One region of the Paenibacillus sp. PSB04 genome, then DNA from elsewhere that is predicted to be linked to it. Evidence: predicted binding sites of a transcription regulator. Region 1 holds the regulator's gene; each other region holds the start of a gene.
What was found. Region 1 encodes LexA, which represses DNA repair genes until DNA is damaged. Its sites were predicted from a motif close to CGAACATATGTTCG; they were not measured.
Positions count from the first base shown of each region.

Region 2: a site for LexA is predicted at 3,837-3,850, ahead of K2F33_RS17635 (DNA polymerase IV). Genes of this name have one in related genera too.
Region 3: a site for LexA is predicted at 2,525-2,538, ahead of K2F33_RS31620 (YhjD family protein). Genes of this name have one in related genera too.

Region 1 covers NZ_CP081301.1:4,227,508-4,234,311, reverse strand. The annotation lists gene K2F33_RS19665 (1,2-dihydroxy-3-keto-5-methylthiopentene dioxygenase) at 1-244, shown strand, start outside; gene K2F33_RS19660 (FixH family protein) at 334-747, opposite strand; gene K2F33_RS19655 (HAD family hydrolase) at 976-1,770, opposite strand; gene K2F33_RS19650 (hypothetical protein) at 1,810-2,325, opposite strand; gene K2F33_RS19645 (DUF896 domain-containing protein) at 2,563-2,745, opposite strand; gene K2F33_RS19640 (LysM peptidoglycan-binding domain-containing protein) at 2,847-3,227, opposite strand; gene lexA (transcriptional repressor LexA) at 3,467-4,093, shown strand; gene K2F33_RS19630 (response regulator transcription factor) at 4,189-5,379, opposite strand; gene K2F33_RS19625 (sensor histidine kinase) at 5,354-6,804, opposite strand, start outside.
Region 2 covers NZ_CP081301.1:3,821,144-3,827,947, forward strand. The annotation lists gene K2F33_RS17610 (gluconate 2-dehydrogenase subunit 3 family protein) at 1-453, shown strand, start outside; gene K2F33_RS17615 (GMC family oxidoreductase) at 520-2,199, shown strand; gene tatA (twin-arginine translocase TatA/TatE family subunit) at 2,275-2,466, shown strand; gene K2F33_RS17625 (cupredoxin domain-containing protein) at 2,508-2,894, shown strand; gene K2F33_RS17630 (SOS response-associated peptidase) at 3,022-3,696, opposite strand; gene K2F33_RS17635 (DNA polymerase IV) at 3,999-5,279, shown strand; gene K2F33_RS17640 (YhjD family protein) at 5,263-5,763, shown strand; gene K2F33_RS17645 (hypothetical protein) at 6,634-6,804, shown strand, end outside.
Region 3 covers NZ_CP081301.1:6,900,259-6,907,062, forward strand. The annotation lists gene K2F33_RS31595 (hypothetical protein) at 1-5, shown strand, start outside; gene K2F33_RS31600 (YqzE family protein) at 104-322, opposite strand; gene K2F33_RS31605 (N-acetylmuramoyl-L-alanine amidase) at 544-1,209, shown strand; gene K2F33_RS31610 (divergent polysaccharide deacetylase family protein) at 1,184-2,092, opposite strand; tRNA gene K2F33_RS31615 (tRNA-Leu) at 2,268-2,352, opposite strand; gene K2F33_RS31620 (YhjD family protein) at 2,556-3,017, shown strand; gene K2F33_RS31625 (hypothetical protein) at 3,075-3,290, opposite strand; gene K2F33_RS31630 (hypothetical protein) at 3,664-3,993, opposite strand; gene K2F33_RS31635 (xanthine phosphoribosyltransferase) at 4,112-4,684, opposite strand; gene K2F33_RS31640 (DedA family protein) at 4,776-5,366, opposite strand; gene K2F33_RS31645 (YkvI family membrane protein) at 5,552-6,580, shown strand; gene K2F33_RS31650 (glycosyltransferase family 4 protein) at 6,657-6,804, opposite strand, start outside.

The DNA of each region.
Region 1 (6,804 bases):
TACCCACACGGAAGACGAAATCCGGGCGATCGTGGGCGGCAAAGGAATATTCGTAATCAAGGGCGCAGGCGACATCGGCTACTTCAATGTCGAGCTCGAAGCCGGTGATGTCATCTCCGTTCCGGAAAATACAAACCACTTCTTTACGCTGATGGACAACCGTAAAATTATCGCCGTCCGCCTCTTTATCGAGGAAAACGGCTGGGTCGCCCATCCGGTTCAGGACCCAAGCTTTCAGTCCTAATCCATAAATATAGCGATATACGCAGCAACCCCCGCCTTCGCCAGGAAGAACGGGGTTGCTTGTCGTTATCAAACGAATCATGATGCTGATTATTCCGTCACGGTCAGCTTTTTCGTCGGCATCGTATGCTGTGGTCCTACCGTAACATGGGACGTGATGCTGTAGGTGCCCGCCTGATCGAAGGTTTTATCGAGCGTATACTTCCCTCCGCCTGCATTCTGGGCGGCCACCTTTTCATGGCTGCTGCTGTCGCCTTCCTTCGAGATTTCAATCATAACCTCATCGGCCTTATCGACTGGTTTATCCTTTTGCGTTACGTTCACCTCGATGGTAACTTGGTTACCTACCTTGGCCTGCTCGGGCGTCCAGCTAAGATCCACCTGCACCGGATCCATCATGCTCTCGCTCATGTCCATGCCCGCATGACCACCGCCGCCGCTGCCGCAGCCTGCTATGCTCCATACCGCCAGCAGCAGCAGAGCAACAAAACCGTACTTTCTCAAGCGAAGTCACTCCCTATACGTCTATCTATGTAAGCTGTTTGTCCATATTCTTCATCATTATACATAATTATCGCCTCACCCAAACCATCCATCTGTTAACAAAATGGAACAAATTGACCGGAAAGGGTCAAGCTTGCTCAGCAAGCGGGGCATTCATATACACAAGGTATAATAAAAGCCTGCCGGACGAAGGATTCCCCTCTGGGCAGGCTAGCATATAAGACCGACTCAAGAACGTTCGGCGATGATGCGATGCAGTTCAGACAGATGCTTGATTTCGTAATCAGGCTCAATGGACGGATCTTTTACTTTTCCGTTGCGGTTGATCCATACTGTGGTCAGTCCGGCACTATTTCCGCCTTTGATGTCGGTTGTCTGCTTGTCGCCGACCATGAGCGTCTGTTCCGGTGTTAATCCAAGTAATGAAAGCGCATGTTCGAAGATGGTCGGATCCGGTTTGCCTTTGCCGTATGTACCGGAAATGACGATCTCGTCAAAATATGGAGCAAGCTCAGGAACGCCGGCGATCTTCTCCTGCTGGAGCGCGGGACAGCCGTTCGTCAGAAGAAGCAGCTTCTTGTTTCCTTTCAATTCGTCCAGCACTTGGAAGGTCTCTTCATATACATGGGGGCGGGAGCGGCGCTCGGCGGCAAATTGCTCGGCCAATTCTCCGGCCAGCTGTTCATCGTCAACCCCAAGCTTCAGCAGACCACGCCGCCATGATTCCTTGCGGTAGCCTGGAGCGAGCTCCTCAAGTCTGCGAAATTCAGGTTGTTCGCCTGCGCTGAAGTTGGCCCACAGTCCTTCAAACGGGTTAATTCCAATCATTTGGGTAAAGGCAAACGTGTCATAGGATTGATATAACGCCCTTGCCTCATTGCGGACCGCTTCCTCCAGCTCCTTGGCGTCAATGCCCTTCGCCATGGCGGCCGTCTCGCATACCGCTTCAAAGGATTCCTTCACGCTGCGCTCATCCCACAACAGCGTATCGTCCAAATCGAAAAAAACAGCTTGTACCGGCATCCTCTTCCATCCTCTCCATCTGCTATCTCTTATATTTGTTTATTTTTCCAAAGGGATATTATGGGTCTGCGCAAAACGCTCCAGACGTTCCCCTATGGCATCGGTATCGTAGCGGTTGATCAGGCGCGTGAACACCCAGTTGCCGCCTTTGCCCTTCGGCTCAATCACGACAGAGCCTTTGGCCAGCTTGATCTTGGCGATATTGTCTGCGGTCAGTCGCCGATCCCGGTTGAACTTGATCGTCGATACGGCGTTTTTCTCCACGCGCAGGAAAGGCCTGCGCAAAAAGATCATCAAGCCCAGGAACACGTACATGGCCATAATGATCCAGGTCATGCCGCTGTTTCCCGCCGTACCCTCCTGTCCGAGCATTCCGAGCAGGAAGTAAACCGCGGCCAGAGCGACCATCGTAATCGGAAGCACATAGTTTCTTCCTTTATAAATGTCAGCCGATGGACCTCCCGTGCTATAGATGGATGGCTTTCCCTCTTTCTTTCTCTGCTTGTTCAGCTGCGCTGAGTTTTTTCTTACCTGTCTTTCCCATGAACGGGCCATTCACGAACCTCCTCAAAATGCTTTCGGCTATATAGTTATTTACTTCCTCATATATAACGGCCCAATACTGCTTACAGCAATTATTCCTGTAGTTTCACATTCTATATAATAGAAAGCAAATGAAGGAAAACTTGGTGCGCTTACATAGAAGCATTCTGTTCTCGGTAGTGAGCCATACAAAACCTTGAGTCAGTCTATACCATAATCGAATGTATGAGTCTAAACCAGCAGCGGGTGTTATTTCTTCTCTTCATCCACCCATTCAATCGAGTCCAGCTGCTGTCTGAAATTTCTGCGGACATTCTGAAGGTATCTCTCACGAAGCTTGGCCCGTTCTTCGATTTCCTCTTCGGTTAAACCGGATTCCTTTTGCTTGCGCGCAAGCTCATTAATTCTCTCTACAACGCTGTCGATATCCATACAATTACTCCTCCAATATTCAAGTCATACCTAACTTTGCCATGATAAAAAGAGCTTGTCAAGGTTCACACCTTTCCAAGCTCTTGATCATTTATCTTCTATTAATATTGTGGGAGTGCCAATACTTCTCCGGCTTGAATTTCGCTGCTGGTTAAATCGTTATACTTCTTCACCGCCATAATGTATGCGCGGATATCCATGTCTTCCGGCTTATGGGCAGAAGCGATTCCCCACAGCGTATCGCCTTGCTGAACGATGACATTTTTCTCTAACCGAACATCATCCGAGGTTCCCGCGAATACGCGAACGACACCTGTGCATCCCACCAAAATAATCAGGGCCGCCAGGATCAGTTTGATCAAGGCAGGGCCAGGCACGAAGGACTGGAGTTTCTTCAACCAAGGAGATGCTATAGCTTCATTGATGGATGGGTTAACGGATGGGTTATTATAAATACTTTGGTATGTAGTGTGTTTCAGCATAAATATTACGCCTCCAAACGTTTGTTCTTGTTTCATGAGAACAATATAACACGAACATTTGTTTTGTTCAATACTTTTTTCGAACAATTGTTCCTATGTTTTTAGAGGCGGGCTTCCTTCATTCAGAAGCCGCGAAAATCCCGCTCCATCAAAGCAAAATCATTTAGAACTTATGTTTGTACGAACGGCAGTTCTATGTTATAATTTTACCAAACGTTACTAAATGGGGTTGATGGGGAATGTCAAAGATATCTAGCCGGCAGCAAGCGATATTGGAATTTATCAGAAATGAAGTCCGCGCCAAGGGTTATCCTCCGTCCGTCCGAGAGATCGGTGAGGCGGTAGGGTTGGCTTCCAGCTCGACCGTACACGGCCATTTGGACCGACTGGAGAAGAAAGGCTTGATCCGCAGAGACCCTACGAAGCCTCGTGCCATCGAACTGTTGGGACAAGAAGAATCCGAGAGCAGCAATCTGTTCACGCATACGATCGCCAGAGTTCCCGTAGTAGGCAAGGTCACAGCTGGGGTGCCGATCACGGCAACGGAGAACATTGAAGATTACTTCCCTCTGCCACAGCACTATGTTGGAGATGAGAAAGTATTTATGCTTTCCGTCGTTGGGGACAGTATGATCGAGGCGGGCATTCATAACGGTGACTACGTCATCGTGAGACAGCAGCAGACAGCCGATAACGGGGACATCGTCGTTGCCATGACGGATGAGGATGAAGCAACCGTGAAGACGTTTTACAAGGAGAAGGACCATATCCGGCTTCAACCGGAGAACCCGGCTTACGAACCTTTGCGTCTGAACCATGTCACCATTCTGGGTAAAGTCGTCGGGCTGTTCCGCGATATTCACTAGCAGATGATGCTGGACAAGCAGCAATAGAGCCCTTGCTCTTCCTTACTCAGGAAGGTCAAGGGCTCTTTTCGGCGTTGGGATCAAGGCAGGATGATTCAGGTGGGACACACCTCACGGGAATCCGCCGTTTGCTCCAGACGGTACTCCGTCGGGGTTTTTCCCGTTTTTTTGCGGAACACCTGGGTAAAATGCTTGACGTCCACATATCCGACTTTGTCCGAAATGTCGGCCAGCTTCAAATGCGTTTGCAGCAGCAGCTTGCAGGCTTGTTCGATCCGCAGATTGGTGACGTATTCCTTGAAGCCGCTTCCTGTCTTCTGCTTAAACAGCTGGCTGAAATAGACCGGATTCAGGAACACGACCGAAGCTACCTTTTCCAGGGACAGATCCGTATGATAGTGTGCTTTGATGTACTGCACCGCAACCTCGATCGCTCGGTTACCGCCCGGGTTGTTGTATTCGTACTCCAGCGATGCCGATTCCTGGCGCATCCGCCGCACTTCCTCCGGCACCCGGTGAATGTCTGTGATAAGTCCCGTCGACTGAATCTGGAAAGGCACCTTGACGCATCGTTTCAAGTTAGCGCGCAGCTCATCCGTCAGACGTTTCATGCCTCCCTCTTCCCCCAGTGAGACGAGGCCGATCAGGCTCGTTTCGTCCATGCTTGTCACAAATCCGCAGCCGTGCGCTTCAATCAGCTCACCAAGCACATTTTCAATAATAAAATGCTCCAGATGCACCGGCGCGTCGCTCTCCATCTTAACCATTACCAGTTGGAATGCGGGGTAGCTCTCAATTATAGACGCGACGTCAAGGCGCCCAGTATCGAGTCCGCTCGCCCAGCGCTGAAACACAGCCTCACGCAAATACTTCAGGTTAGACTTCAGCAGCTCCGCCTCGCGCACGATTTCATTCTCCCGATCCATCTCCTGAGCAAGTCCGGAAATCATGGAGAGCAGCAGCTCTTTCCCGATCGGCTTGAGCATATAGTCCTTAGCCCCAAGCTTGACGGCTTCCTGGGCGTAGGAAAACTCGGAATAAGCCGAAATGATGACCCATTTGATATGCGGATAACTGCCTTGGCACAGCTGCATCAATTCAAGGCCCGTCATTCCCGGCATGAGGATATCGGTCAGCACCAGATCAATCCGGTGTTTGCGCAGCTGCTGAACCGCTTCCTCCGGATTCGCCGCCAGGTGAACATAATGCTGCGGATAGGCCCGGTGGATGGTGCGCTTAATTCCGTCACGGATCACATGCTCATCGTCCACGACTAAAATGTTCATCTTCCATTCCTCCTTGGTGCCGGATTGGTAAACGGATGGTTACCGTCGTTCCTTCCCCTTCTTGACTGTCCAAGTATAAACCGTACGGACTGCCGAACATCATTCGGATCCGCTCATGCACATTGCTCAAACCGATGCCACGGCGAAGCACGGGGCCGTCTCTGTCCTCCGCTTTGGGCGACGTGCGGTTGCCGCCCTCCAGCAAGCTTCTGACCTGCATCAGCGTGTCTTCGTTCATTCCCTTCCCGTTATCCCGAACGACGACATGGAGATCGTCCATGACCTGCTCCGCCGTAACGAGCAGCATGCCCTGCCGATCCAGCGGCTCCAGTCCATATTTTACAGCGTTTTCAATAATCGGCTGAATCGTCATTTTCGGCAGCGTGACGTCCATCCACTGTGGATCCACATCGATCTTCGGTGCAAGCCTATCCTTCAGCCGGTTCTCGATAATCGTCAAATAATGCCGGATCTGTTCCAATTCCTGACGCAGCGTCGTCCGGGAAGCCTCTTCCCAGTTGCTGCTGTAACGGAACATTTGCGACAGTGACAGAATGACCCTGCTGAGGCGTTCATTCCCTTTTTCATCCAGCATCCAGTAAATCATGTCCAGCGTGTTGTACAAAAAATGCGGATTCACCTGGGACTGCAGCGCCTGCAGCTGCGCGTTTTTCTCGCTGACGGTCGTGACCTTGATCGTCTCAATCAGCTCATCCATCCGGTGCACCATCCGGTTGAAGGAAGACACCAGGCTGTTGATTTCGTCAAACGAGTCGACATTAACCGAACCGCTGAAATTGCCCATCTCCACCTTTTTCATTTCCCGGATCAGCAGCTTCAGCGGGGAAGCAATGTTGCGCGATACCAGCGTGGCCAGAACCGTGGAGACGATAATCAGCACGATTAGAACGATAACGAGGTATTGGGTCGTCTGGTTCACTTCCGCCTGAATGTCGTGCTTCGGGGTAAAACCGTAGATCGTCCAGCCCGCCATGGGCGTATTGGCAGCGACCACCAGCTGGCTTGAGCTGTCATCCACCAGAATACCGTCCTCGGCACCTGGCTTCGGAATGCTGGCAAAGTCCGGCGCCTCCGTCCCTTTTTTACCGGTCGAAGCGATGATGTTGTTGTTCTGATCGATCAGGTACACGCGGCTGCCCGGGCTGATCGTCACATTGGACATCGCCTCCATGATGGACGAAGGATTCGCTTCGATGACCATGATGCCAAGCTGCTTGTGCGTGTTCAGATCGTACAGCTTCCGGCCGAACACAAAGACGTTCTCTTTCTGCTGCAGCGTGTTGATCGGCGAACCCGGCATCATCCCGAGCCAGACCATATTGCCCGACGAGGCGTTCAGCTCGTTGTACCAGGACGTCTGGGCGTAATTGTTGTCGATGACCCCGGCGAACTGGCGCTCATAGC
Region 2 (6,804 bases), 410 kb from region 1:
CATCAGCTCGCAGGCCCATGGGGGTATAACGCGCGGGACTATATGATGGGTCCTTTTGTCCAGGCCCAGGCAACGCAGGGGGAGCAGTCGCGGCTGAAGCGCAACGAGATGTTCACGCTGGGCCTGGAGGGACTGAAGAGTTACTGCCAGCAAAAGCACCAAAAGGCTTTTACGGAGCTTGAGGGCCAGCAGCAGGACGAAGTGCTGACCGCCATGGAGAAAGGGGACAAATTTCCCATGCGCGGGGTGACGAGCAGCAGCTTCTTCAACATGCTGAAAAATTTGACGATCGAGGGCGTATACGCCGATCCGCTCTATGGCGGCAACCGGAATATGAACGGATGGAAGATGCGGACTTTTCCGGGCAACCAGATGAGCTACGCCCAGCAGATTACGAAGGAAGGGCTGGTCCAGATCCAGCCGAAAAGCCTGCAGGCTCACATGAGCGAATAAATTTCATAGATATAAGGGGAATCAGACGTGGCCAAATTACCTAAAGTACCAGTGGTTATTGTTGGAATGGGCTGGGTCGGCGGCATCATTGCGGCCGAGCTGACCAAAGCGGGCGTCCAGGTCGTCGGACTGGAGCGCGGAAAAAGCCGGAGTACGGAAGATTATTTCATGGATCATGATGAGCTGCGGTATGCGCGGCGTTTTGAACTGATGCAGGACTTGTCCAAGGAAACGATCACGTTCCGCAATACGGAATCGATGAGGGCGCTGCCGATGCGCAGCTATGGCTCCTTCCTGCTGGGGGACGGGCTCGGCGGCGCCGGATCGCATTGGAACGGGCAGACGCACCGCTTCCTGCCGTATGACTTTGAGATTTACAGCCAGACGGTCGATCGGTACGGAAAAGGCAAAATTCCCGCCGGCATGCAGCTGCAGGACTGGGGAATCACGTATGATGAAATCGAGCCGTATTACGACAAGTTCGAGCAGATGGCCGGCATTTCCGGGGAATCGGAAGCGAACCCGATGCTTGGCAAACGGTCCCATCCGTTTCCGACGCCGCCGATGAAAAAAACGCCGATCCTGCAAAGGTTCGAGGAGGCTTCGAAAAAGCTCGGGTACCATCCGTACATGATCCCTTCGGCCAACCTGAGCGAGAACTACAAAAACCCGGACGGCGTCTCCCGTGCGGCCTGCCAGTACTGCGGATTTTGCGAGCGGTTTGGCTGTGAGTACGGCGCCAAGGCGGATCCGGTCGTGACGGTGATCCCGACGGCGATGGCCACCGGCAAGCTGGAGGTGCGCACGTTCTCGAACGTGACCGAAATTCTCCATGACGGCAAAAAGGCGACCGGGGTCGTGTACATCAACACGGTAACCGGGGAAGAGGTGACCCAGCCGGCGGACGTGGTCATTCTCGGCAGCTTCGTGCTGAATAACGTGCGCCTGCTGCTGAGCTCCAAGCTCGGAACGCCCTATGACCGGAAAACCGGCCGGGGAACGATCGGCCGGAATTATGCGTATCAGGTCAACTCCGGGCACGCGGTCGGCTTTTACGATGATGAGGAATTCAGCACGTTCATGGGCGCCGGGGCGCTCGGGATGGAGTTCGACGACTTCAACGGGGACAACTTTGACCATTCCGATTTGAAGTTTTTGCACGGGGCGGGCATCCGGATCAGCCAGAACGGCCTGCGCCCGATCGAAAACAATCCGGCGCCGAAGGGCACGCCGACCTGGGGCAAGGAGTGGAAGAAGACCACACTGAAATATGCTAACCGCGTGCTGACCGTAGCGACGCAGGGGGCAAGCTTGCCCTGGAAGCACCACTATTTGGATCTCGATCCGACCTATAAGGACATTTACGGCAAACCGCTGCTGCGGATTACGTTTGATTTCGAAGATCAGGACCGTGAGCTGACGAAGTTTCTGGCAGACAAGGCCGGTGAGGTCATGAAGGAGATGGGTCCTTCCCATGTGGAGGTCAAGGACAAGCTGGATCCTTACAATATCGTTCCTTACCAATCCACCCACAATACCGGCGGGGTCATTATGGGCGCGGACCCGGAAACGTCGGCGGTGAACAGTTACCTGCAGATGTGGGAAGCGGAAAACGTGTTTGTGGTAGGTGCTTCGGCATTTCCGCATAACAGCGGCTACAATCCGACCGATACCGTCGGCGCGCTTGCCTACCGGGCGGCGGAAGGGATTCAGAAGTATTTGAAACAGGGAGGCATGCTTGTCTGAACTGGCAGTGCTGTCGGGTTTCGGGCTACTGTGTGACGGTCATGCAACTTCAAAATGGAAAAGGAGGGATCGGCCATGCTTTCGACGATCGGAATACCGGGGCTGCTGCTGTTGCTGCTGCTCGTCCTGCTGCTGTTCGGGCCGTCCAAGCTGCCGCAGCTCGGCAAGGCGGTGGGAACGACACTTCACGAATTCCGCAGCTCTGCGCGGCAACTGACGGAAGAGGATGAGGAGAAGCAAGATGCGGGGCGCCGCCAGGAAGGATAACAGAACAACATACTTATTTATTTCAAATGGAGGGATTTAACATGAAAAAATGGATGCTGATGGGACTTACACTGCTGCTGGTTTTTGTGCTTAGCGCCTGCGGAAGCAGCGGCGGAAGCGGGAGCGGCTCGTCGGACGAGTCTTCGTCTTCCGGCGGCTCGGACGGCGTGAAAGAAATTAAGGTGACGGCGTCAAACTTTAAGTTTGAGCCATCCGAGATCAAGGTCAAAAAGGGCGAAAAAGTCAAAATTACGCTGGAGAACAAAGATGGAAACCACGGTCTGGCCATTCCCGATTTCAACGTGGACCTGCAGAAGCCAAGCTCGGCAGAATTTACCGCCGATCAAGCAGGTGAACATGAGTTCCACTGCTCCGTCATGTGCGGTGCCGGCCACAGCGATATGAAGGGGACCCTGATTGTTGAATAAATTGGCTTAGCAGATGATAGAGCACCGGACTGCCTTCTGACGAAACAGGAGGCAGAATCGAGAAAGCGCCGCCCAGCCGGACCGTAAAGGTTCGCGCAAGGCGGCGCTTTTTTTTGCATATATACGGTTACGCGCCTTCCGGCACCCGTTCGATGCAATCGGGCGTATCGTTTTTAACCGAATTGACCGTCCTTGCGACCGGATAAGCTTCCATTTCCTCGGCAGGATAGGGCACGAGCAGCTTCTGCAGGGCGTTCACGTCTGTTTGCCCGCGGTCCAGCCAGGCCATTTCGTCCTCCGGGCGCAAAATGACGGGCATCCGGTCATGGATCGGCGCCATCAGCGCATTGGGCCCGGAAGTGATGACTGTGCAGGTGCTCAGCTTGCTGCCGTCCTCCTGCAGCCAGGTGTCGTAAAGGCCGGCCATGCTGAAGATTCCCCCACCCCGGAGGGTAATCCGGTAAGGGACTTTGCCGCTGTCGGTTTTCATCCATTCATAAAATCCGTCGGCTGGGATCAGGCACCGCTTCCTCGCAAAAGGCAGCTTATAGGCCGGCTTGTCCGCCAGCGTTTCGCTTCTGGCGTTGATCATCCTGCTCCCCATGCTGCTGTCCTTGGCCCAGGACGGGACCAGCCCCCATTTAAGCTGACCGGCGCGAAAGCTGCTTCCATCATGAATGACCGCCAGTACGTTCTGCGCCGGAGCGATATTATAACGGGGATGAAAGTTCAGCGCAAGCTCAAGCTCATAGCGCAGCATCAATTCTTCCATCGACACGGTCAGTGTATAACGGCCGCACATCAGGCACTCCCCCTTTTGTGGAATGATCGTTGTAAACAGTGTACCGCGGGATGCCGGTTTACGCCAGCCTGTCTGCCAGCAGCAAGGGAAGGCTGTCAAAAAATACATTTGCATAGAGAACATGTGTTTGGTATATAATACGATTATACGTTCGCTTACCGAGTGAGCATGCTTCGTGGAGAGGGAAGCGGCCCGGATCGTTTTTTTCGACGAGCGGTCTTTAGGGAGCTAGAGCTTCTCGGAGCTGCCCGGCCCAAACCGGTTTAACGAAATGCCAAAGTGGATGTGGAGGGTGTATGCGCTTGAGCAGATCAAAGGAGAGAATTATATTTTTGGCCGATTGTCAGAGCTTTTATGCAAGCGTAGAGAAAGCGGATCATCCGGAGTATAAAGACAGGCCGCTCGCCGTTGCCGGAGACCCGATGCGCAGATCGGGCATCATTCTGGCCGCCTGCCCGATCGCCAAGAGCTACGGGGTATCCACCGCCGAACGGCTGGGGGAGGCGCTCAAGAAGTGCCCGGATCTCGTCATTATGCGTCCAAGAATGCAGCATTATATCGATGTCTCGCTTCAGATTACCCGGATTTACGAGGAATATACCGATCTGGTCGAAATATTCAGCATCGACGAGCAGTTTCTGGACGTGACCGGCAGCCTGGCTCTCTTCGGCGACCCCGTGAGCATTGCGAAGTCGATCCAGCAGAAGGTGATGGAGGAGACGGGAGTCTGGGTGCGGGTCGGCATCAGCTCGAACAAAATTTTGGCTAAAATCGCCACCGACATTTGGGCGAAGAAGAACAAGGAGGGCATTTTTATACTGCCCAAAGCCGACATCGAGAAGAATCTGTGGCCGCAGCCGGTCCATAAAATGTTTGGAGTGGGCTCGCGCATGACGGCCCATTTTGCCAAGCTCGGCATGACGACGATCGGGGATGTGGCGAGAACGCCTCTCCCCCAGCTGAAGGATAAATTCCGGGCGCGGTTCGGCAAGCAGTCGGATATCCAGGCCGAAGTGATGTGGCGCACCGCCAACGGCATGGACGACAGCAAGGTGACCCCGGAAACGTTCGACAAGCCTCCCAAATCGGTCGGGCATATGATGACGCTGCCCCGGGACTACGCCATCCCCAAGGAGGTCGACACGATCCTGCTGGAGCTGACGGAAGAAGTATGCCGCGACTGCCGACGGAAGGGATATATGGGCTCGGTCGTCACGGTCAGCTGCATGTGCAGCCCTTATGACGCGCCGACAGGCTTTTCCCGGCAAATGAAGATGCCGGATCCCACGAACAATACGAACAAGGTGTATGAAGCCGTAAAAACGATTTTTTATAAGCATTGGGACCGCATGCCCGTTAGGCGCGCCGGGGTCATGCTGAGCGAGCTCAGCGACGACCGGAATTACCAGCTGACGCTGTTTGAAGACCAGGAGCGGCTGCGGGCTCTGGAAAAGGCGACGGACCATATCAAGCAGCGGTACGGCAGCATGGCGATCGTAAGAGCCTCTTCCCTTACGGGCGCCGGTCAGGCGGCGGAGCGGTCCATGAAAATCGGGGGCATTATAAATGAGCAAGAAGCTTGAGAATAACGGGATTTGGGAATCCAGCCGCATGATGCTGCCACAGCACCGGGAGGAACTGCTGAAGCGGCGCTCGCAGCAGCCGGAGGAACACCGGCCGCCCCGCAGGGAGGACCTGGAGCTGATGCGGGACAGAATCCTGCTCCCGGTCATGATATCGATTGTGAAGAAGCGGATCCAGGCGATCGAGGCGTCAAGCGAGGCCTTGAAGCACCTTTATTCGAAGGTGGCCCAGGTCCTGCTGCAGGACATCCAGAAGGATTTGTCCAAGGTGGAGCAAACCATGCTCGATGAGCGCATCGATCTGACCCAGGAGGGAAAGGACACCCAGATGATCTGGTACCGGTATTCGTTTCATGGGTATGAGGATACCTTCACGATCACGCGGGATTATATGCGCACGGAGGTCAGCGTAAGAATCGGACGGTACTCGGACCGGCTGATTACGGCATTGTACGCCCGTCTGCAGGATCATAAGCAGAAATAACCGAATGGAGCCCGTTGTCTTGTCTGGGAGACAACGGGCTTTTGGCCGTGTCGTATCTGGGCGAGATCAGGATCGGCGGACATCCAGGCCGCTGTGGCCATAACGATGGATAGGAAGCGTACAGCAGAAATTACCAGGTTCAGCCGCCGGGATTCAGGGTAGGTATGGGAGTGGAACGCCCAGGAACGGAATGGGGCCTGTTTCCTATTTTGGAAATCCGGGGGATCATACGTTTTGCAATTCGGCGGGAAAAAGGCCGCCAATGGTAAATTTCAACAAATTGCGATTTTAAAAAAAGCCCCCATATCGATTGATTTTTGAAAAACCTGCCCGATGATCCTAGTCAAAAAGGAGCGGGGGAACGGGGAGGAAGGACCACAAAAATGACCGAAAAGTCTGGTAATTGAAATCCAGTAAATGGAATGATTTGGTGAAAAAAAGACAGGAGGTCCTACCCGGGACCACGTTCTCATTTTTGTAATGTGACATAAATTGGCAAACGTTGATGTGACGCGGTTTTTCGCTGTCGCTTTATCGGACTATGGTATCAATTTTGTAATCTTTATGGATAAAGCTGTTAAATAGACCACAACTTTAGCAATCTTGAGGCGTATAAATGTCCAGTTAACCTGTCGCCTCAAGGCTTGGTTTACGTTTCTTTGTTATTCGTAACGGGGCCGGTTGACAGGGGATGGCAGGGCTCTATGGTCCGCACGAGGGAGTGGCGGGCTAGGTCGACGGGGTGGGAAATTTCCAACTACTAGCCTAGTTTACAGATCGGGGCCGAATAGTTAAAAATTAGATTTAGGCGAAGGCCAAGCCCCGGACCGATGAGGCAAAAATCGAAAACGAGGTGGGAACGAAGAGGCGATGATCAGACGTAAAACACTATTTATTTGGATCACGGCGGCTGCGGTTCTCATAGCCGGAGGCGGGGCGGCGGGACTGATGTTGAAGAACCCGACGGCTGCGGCCTACAAAGATCCGGACGGTACGAGATTTACGTTTAAAACCCAGGGGGACCGTTTCCTGAAGTACGAG
Region 3 (6,804 bases), 2.7 Mb from region 1:
CCTAGATCTCCTGCATGATTATCTGTTCCTGCCCTTATCGCGTTTCATTCCCAAAAAGAAGCGGACCTCGTGTGGATACGAGGTCCGCTTCTTTCATCTTCGTTCAGTCATGAAGATTCCGCATCTTGATTTTTCGCCGCTTGGGATGGCGTTTATCAGCCGTCCGGCCTCCCCATTGGGACAATCCGAACGGGATCATGCCGAACCATTTGACCGTCCACGGCTCTTTATATTTTTGCTTCTTTCGTTCTTCCTTGGGTGTTTCCATGTAGCTGACGACGCGCTCTGTAATGTATTTTACAAGTTCATCTCCACTGGCCATTTCCATTCCCCCCACAATGCCAAATTACAGCTCTGCTATGCTCTTAGTTTGCACAGAGATACGGTAATCTAAACGGAGGAATGCGGACGGTGCATTATTTACCGTTTATTGCACATTCTAACTTCGACATCAATTATTCGCTCCAATCCCGTTTAACGAAAGGAGGGCCATCCTTTATGCCTATCAAAAGCTTGATCGCCGCCATCCTCCTGATCCCGGCAATGTTGTGCGCAGGCAGCTCGTCCGCTTGGGCCGCTGGCCCCGGTGACCAAAGTACGACCGCCTATCCAGAGCATCCGGCTTTTCCGCATGAAGTGATTATCGTGGATGCAGGACATGGCGGTGTTGACGGAGGGACTTCATTTCAGAACATTCTGGAAAAGGACATTAACCTCGCCATCGCCCAGAAGCTGTTTATGCTGCTGCGCAGCCAGGGGTACGACGCGGTCTTGAACCGGACGGCTGACTACGCCCTCAGCGACGACAATCACTGGCTCCGCAGCTCTTCCCGCCATAAACGCGATCTCGCGCAGCGGAAGGAGTTAAGCCATCAGCTGCCGACCCTGATTGTCGTGAGTCTTCACGTCAATTGGGGCCGCAATCCTTCAAAGAACGGGGCGCTTGTGCTTCACCAGAACGAAGGGCGCAGCGTCCTGCTTGCGGACAGCATTCAGCAGCAGCTTAACCCGCTGTACCAGACGAAGGGAAGCATCCGGCTGGGAAGCCCGTTTTACCTGCTGAACCAGGTCAAAGATCCTGCGGTTATCGTAGAGACCGGATTTCTCAGCAATGCCGCAGACCGGGCGATGCTGTGCAATCGGCGCGGGCAGCTCAAGATCGCGCAGGCCATCGCGAACGGAATCAGCTATTATTTGACGGCAATATAGGCGCCGGCTTCCAATCCCAGATATCCCGGACGAGATCGCTGATTCCTACAAAAGATACGGAATTCTGCATACCGGTGATGCTTTGGCGAATGGCCTCCGCCGTCTTTTTCCCCTGCACGCCGACATGCCCGATCGTTACACAGTTCTGATGTTCGCTCGCCCAGGTTTCAACGGCTTTCATTTGTTTGCTGACATGGCTGACGGTGTGCCGGTCGTCCAGAAATATGTTATTGGCCACCGGAGGCATTCCCATCTGAACGGCCAGCTTGCCGACAACGGAATGGTAGTTGGTCTTGCTGTCCACGAAGAACAACCCGCGTTCGCGGCAGACCTCCAGCACGATGGACATGATCCGTTCGTCTCCGGTAATCTTCGATCCCATATGATTGTTCATGCCGACCGCATACGGCACGTTGTCGATGGCCTCCTCCACCCGTTTGCGAATCTCCTCATTGCTCATATTGGAGGTAATGGCACCGGGACCTAGCCACTTGGGATTGCCCTGCTTGGGCTCCATCGGCATATGGACAATGACGTCATGCCCCTGTTTATGGGCCAGCTCCGCGTCGGTTTTACTGGTAGGAAGAAACGGCATGATGGCCACGGTCAGCTTAATCGGCAGGGACAGCATTTCTTCGGTTCCCCCTTGCCCGTTCCCGAAGTCGTCGATGATGATCGCAACCTTTTTATCCGGCTTCATGTCACTTTGCCGCTGGTCTGCCCCGGGCTCCTCCGCTTGCTCGTTGAAGACCCGCTCCGCCGCCAGTGATCGTTCCCCATCCGCGAGGGCGGTTTGATCAGAAAGCGCAACCGTAAGCGCCAGTCCCGCTGCCGCAATATTCCGCCAGCCGCGATGCAGCTTATTGAAAGATGATGTACTCAAGCAACTTCCTCCTTTACTCGGTATCTCCACGATGTGGTTTCATTGTTTGAGGAAGTTGGAGGAATTATGTATAGCAAAAATCCCCGCTACTCCCCTCTCAGGAAAGATACGGGAAATAACAAATAACACAAAAAGGCGTCCCCGTTGTTCAAAACGGGAACGCCTTATGTATGTATGCGGTCGAGAGGACTCGAACCTCCACGGGGGGTTAGCCCACACGGACCTGAACCGTGCGCGTCTGCCAATTCCGCCACGACCGCAAATCGGTCGGTCACTCTTTGAAAGAATCAATCTTTCGCGGCGACAAGATAGATCATACCATGCTGGACAGGTATAGTCAACACTTTTTCAAAAAAAGTTTAATTTCCTCTTCATTCTAAACAATTTCCAGTTCCTATCTATTGAATAATCCAAGCATTTGCGGGTAAAATAAGAACATAAGTTCGTACAGGTGGTGATATGTATGGCAGCACCCGGCATGACGTCGGAAGAGACATCGCTGATTAAGAGTTATCTGCTCCTGATTTTTATTCATAAAGTTTTCGAACGGGACATTCGGATTATGGAGGAGAGCGGCGTATTCAAGACCCCCCAGTTGTATTCGGAACTGATTGTGAACGGCGACCGGCAGGCCGGCACGCTGCTCGCTGAAGTCAAGCGGGAAATGAGAAGACGCAAGATCCGGATCCTTCGAATCTTACAAGATGATACCGGGGTCAAGGCGGAATATTCCTGCAGAGGCTATACCGACGAAATGAATATCCTATGGCCGGCTTTTCGTAACGAGATGCTCGTTCGGATGAGAGTTTATCTCGGGCTGGATCCTTTCTCTCCCGAAGACCGTTCTCTCCTTCCCGTCTCTTCTTTTACTCCCCATATGGACCATCCCGCTGCTCCCTATTTTCAGGAGGGCTCCAAACCATAAGAGCCGCCTGGAGTCCCCCATATGAACCAAGGGGAACCGAACCAGACGGCTCTGCTATTATTCCAGAGGGCTTTGACGCGGAGCGCTCGCAGGCTGGAACAAGTAGTTCCGGTCCAGCTTGACCACTTTGCGGTTGCGGCGGCGGATCAGCACCTGGCTGCCGTCCCAAGCCACAACAATCCCGGTCACATCATTGCTTTCGATGCCGTCGCGAACCACCCGGACCTGCTCTCCGGATTGGCGGTACGCATCCAATTCCTCATCGCTGATCATCTCCAATCCTCCTTTGCTTTTGAAGCAATCTCTTCATGTAGTGAACATCGATAAGTATATGCTTTTCCCGCATATCTTACAATGGAATCGGTGTGTACCGACCTTTTTTATACACAAGACTGAGCGGGTTCAATGGCATTTTTCGTTAAAGTCATCCGGCATGATTAAGAAAAACGTCTATCGACGTACCTTCAAAGAAGACAGACCGCGTTTAGAGGTAATTTTTCTTGCAATATCAGGAAGCAATGCTCTGGCGTTTATACTTTTCTGATATTATAAGAAAGGACCAGCAGCCAATCGGCCGCTGATCCTGAATGTGTTGGTATAAAGGTGTGTATATTAATCAACTGAACCTCTCGGTGACGCTCAGCAATTAACGTTGTGCGTGTTCTTTACTGTCGTTCTTCTCGTACCAATAATCGAGCACCGTCGACGACATCACTCGTTTTTCCAGATATTCAACTTGATGAGGGGTAAACAATTCCTTCCAGGAGAAGTCTAGCTCATCACACATGCCCACGATGGTCAGCAGTTCTGACCAGGCCACGTAACGTTTATACCAAAAAAACTGAGGATGCTCTATAATATAGGGATAGAGGTCATCGAATTCGGTATGCTTGCAATCAAGCGCTCTTTCAAAGTGATCCTTTGCTTTGGCCAATTTATCAATGAAATACTGTTCGGTTACCGGTTCTTTCCCCATTGTGCTGCCTCCCCTCATGATCATCTAATACATATTATAAGCCAAAAGACGGCCGGTTGAAAGAAATTGTTTCGATTTATCCGCGGAAAATGCGGCGAAACGGGCTTTCATCCCGGGCTTAATCGGCAAAAGTGATGACGCCGCCTTCGAGCGACTGGATACGGACGAGCGGTTCAATACTTATGCCCTGCTCCCGGATGGTCCGGGCCCCTGCCTGAAAGCACTTCTCTATGACGACACCAAGGCCGACCAATTCCGCGCCGGAGCGTTCGATAATTTTGATAAGCCCCCGCGCAGCATCTCCGTTTGCAATGATGTCATCGATAAAGAGCACTTTATCCTGTTCGCTGATATAATGACGCGACAGCATAATATCCGTCACGATCCCTTTGGTAAACGAAGGAACCCGTTCGCAAAGAGCGTCCGGATCGGCCAGCAGCGTCTTCTTGCGGCGGGCGAACACCAGCGGCACGCCAAGCTCGTAAGCCGTCGCAAAGGCCACCGCAATCCCGGACGATTCCACGGTAACGACCCGGGTCACACCGGCTTCGGCAAACCGGGATGCAAACTCTTTTCCCATCTCCATCGTCAACTGCGGATCCACCTGGTGATTAAGCAGACCGTCCAAGTTCAGCACCTGATCCGAAACGATGACGCCTTCTTGTAAAATTCGTTCTTTTAACTTATCCATTTCAATAGCCCCCCACGCCGTTCCTTTGACGTAAAAGTAACATATCTTGGGCTCCCACTTCAAGGGGAAACTCCATACATAACTTCAAATGTCAGCGTTTCTTCCACCGAAGCAAGCCAATGGCCGCTCCGAGTGCAAGAAGAGCCGCAAGCAGCGCGATCCGGATCGTGGTGTGCGTCATCCTCCCGGCAATTTCGTTCCAATGGTATCCAACGGCATGTCCGATCAGCATAAAGATGGTGCACCACAAGGCGGCACCTGCTCCCGCATACACCACATAAGCCCTGACAGGAAGTTTCGTCGTCCCCGCGATATACGAAGATAAATGCCGGAGTCCCGGCACGAAGTAGCCGACGATAATGCTTAGTGATCCATAACGCCTGAACCACTTTTCCGCCCCAGCCAGCCGCTCCGGAGTCATTCTTACCCATTTTCCATACCGGTGAAGCAGAGGTTCCCCGACCAGGCGTCCAAGAGAATAGCTGATCATCATCCCGGTCATGCTTCCCAGAAAAGTGACGGCCAGCGCGCCGGCAAAGTTGAACTCACCCCTCGCAGCCATCCCCCCGAAAGCAACAATCAGCGTTTCGTCAGGCACCGGAATACCCAGAATGCCCAAGGCCAGCAAAAAGTACATGGCCGCATACCCGTAATGGGCAATGTAAAAGGTAATCCCTGCCATTACAAAGCCTCTCTTTCCTATCGGTGTGTCTATTCGTCCATTCGAACGCAGCCGCTCACGGAAAACGCCTGATGGACTGCCTTCATGAGACATGGACAGGTTCCAGTCATGTCCTACCTCTAATCATCATAACCTGTAGTACAGGCAGGACACAAACCGGACTGCCTGGAGCAGGGAGGATAACGATGAAGAACGGGATCAGGGTACTTCAAATTGCTTTTACATATATCGGAACCATTGTGGGTGCAGGCTTTGCGACCGGACAGGAGATCCTGCAGTTTTTTACCCAATACGGCAAATGGGCGACGTTGACGATTCTGCTGTCCACCGCCCTGTTTATTTGGCTTGGGACCAAGATTATGATCATTTCACGGCGGATATCGGCCAGATCCTATGAGGATTTCAACAAGCATTTGTTCGGGGACCGGGCCGGGGGAGTGATCAGCATCGTGATGATGTTCGTGCTCATCTGCGTAAACAGCGTCATGTTAGCGGGAGCCGGCTCCGTTTTCGTCGAGCATTTACACCTTCATTATCAGACAGGCCTGATCATCACTCTGGTCGGATCCTATGTCTTGCTCACCCGGGGAATGAACGCCATCGTGCAGATGAACAGCATTGTTGTCCCTTTGATGCTGACGTTGTCTTTGGCCATTATTTTCAATACGATCCGCATGCCGGGGGCAGACAGCTTCCTGCGGATTACGACCGACCATCATTTTACGGCGGTATGGACATCTCCGCTGCTGTATACAGCCTTCAATCTCGTCATGGCCCAAGCGGTGCTGGTCCCCCTTGGAAGCAAGACGGACAGCCATACGGTAGTTAAATGGGGAGGCATTCTGGGGGGCGTCGGCGTCGGGTTCATGCTGCTGGCCGCGCATGTTGCCATGTCCGCCCACATGCCGGGCATCCGGCAGTACGAAATCCCGATGGGCAGCATCGCCAGCAACTTGGGCACCACGATCCAGCTGATTTATGTGATGCTGATCTTTTTAGAGATTTTCAGCACCTTCGTCGCCGACATCTACGGAGTCACCCTTCAGCTGCAGCAGCATCTTCCTTTGCCGCCAAAGCTTCTGATTGTCTGCGTCATGTTCATCTGCTTTCTGCTGAGCCAGATCGGATTCAGCTCCCTGCTGTCCGTGCTGTACCCGATTATCGGCGCGCTGTGCCTGATATTGGTGCTGAAGCTGATGTTCATATCCAAATGACAGAGCCATGAAATAGAAAAAAAGGCGGGAGCTGAAAATCTCAGCACCTGCCTCTTTGTGTTGAACGGCCAGCACGCTACACCTTTTGATAAGATAAATAAATTTTCTTCAGTTCATTCACCGCATGCGTCAGGGAATATTGGCTCTTCGCCTTATCCCAGGCCGTCCGGGCGAGATCGTAGCGGTACATCGGGTCTGTGATAACCTTCTCAAGCGCTTCGCAG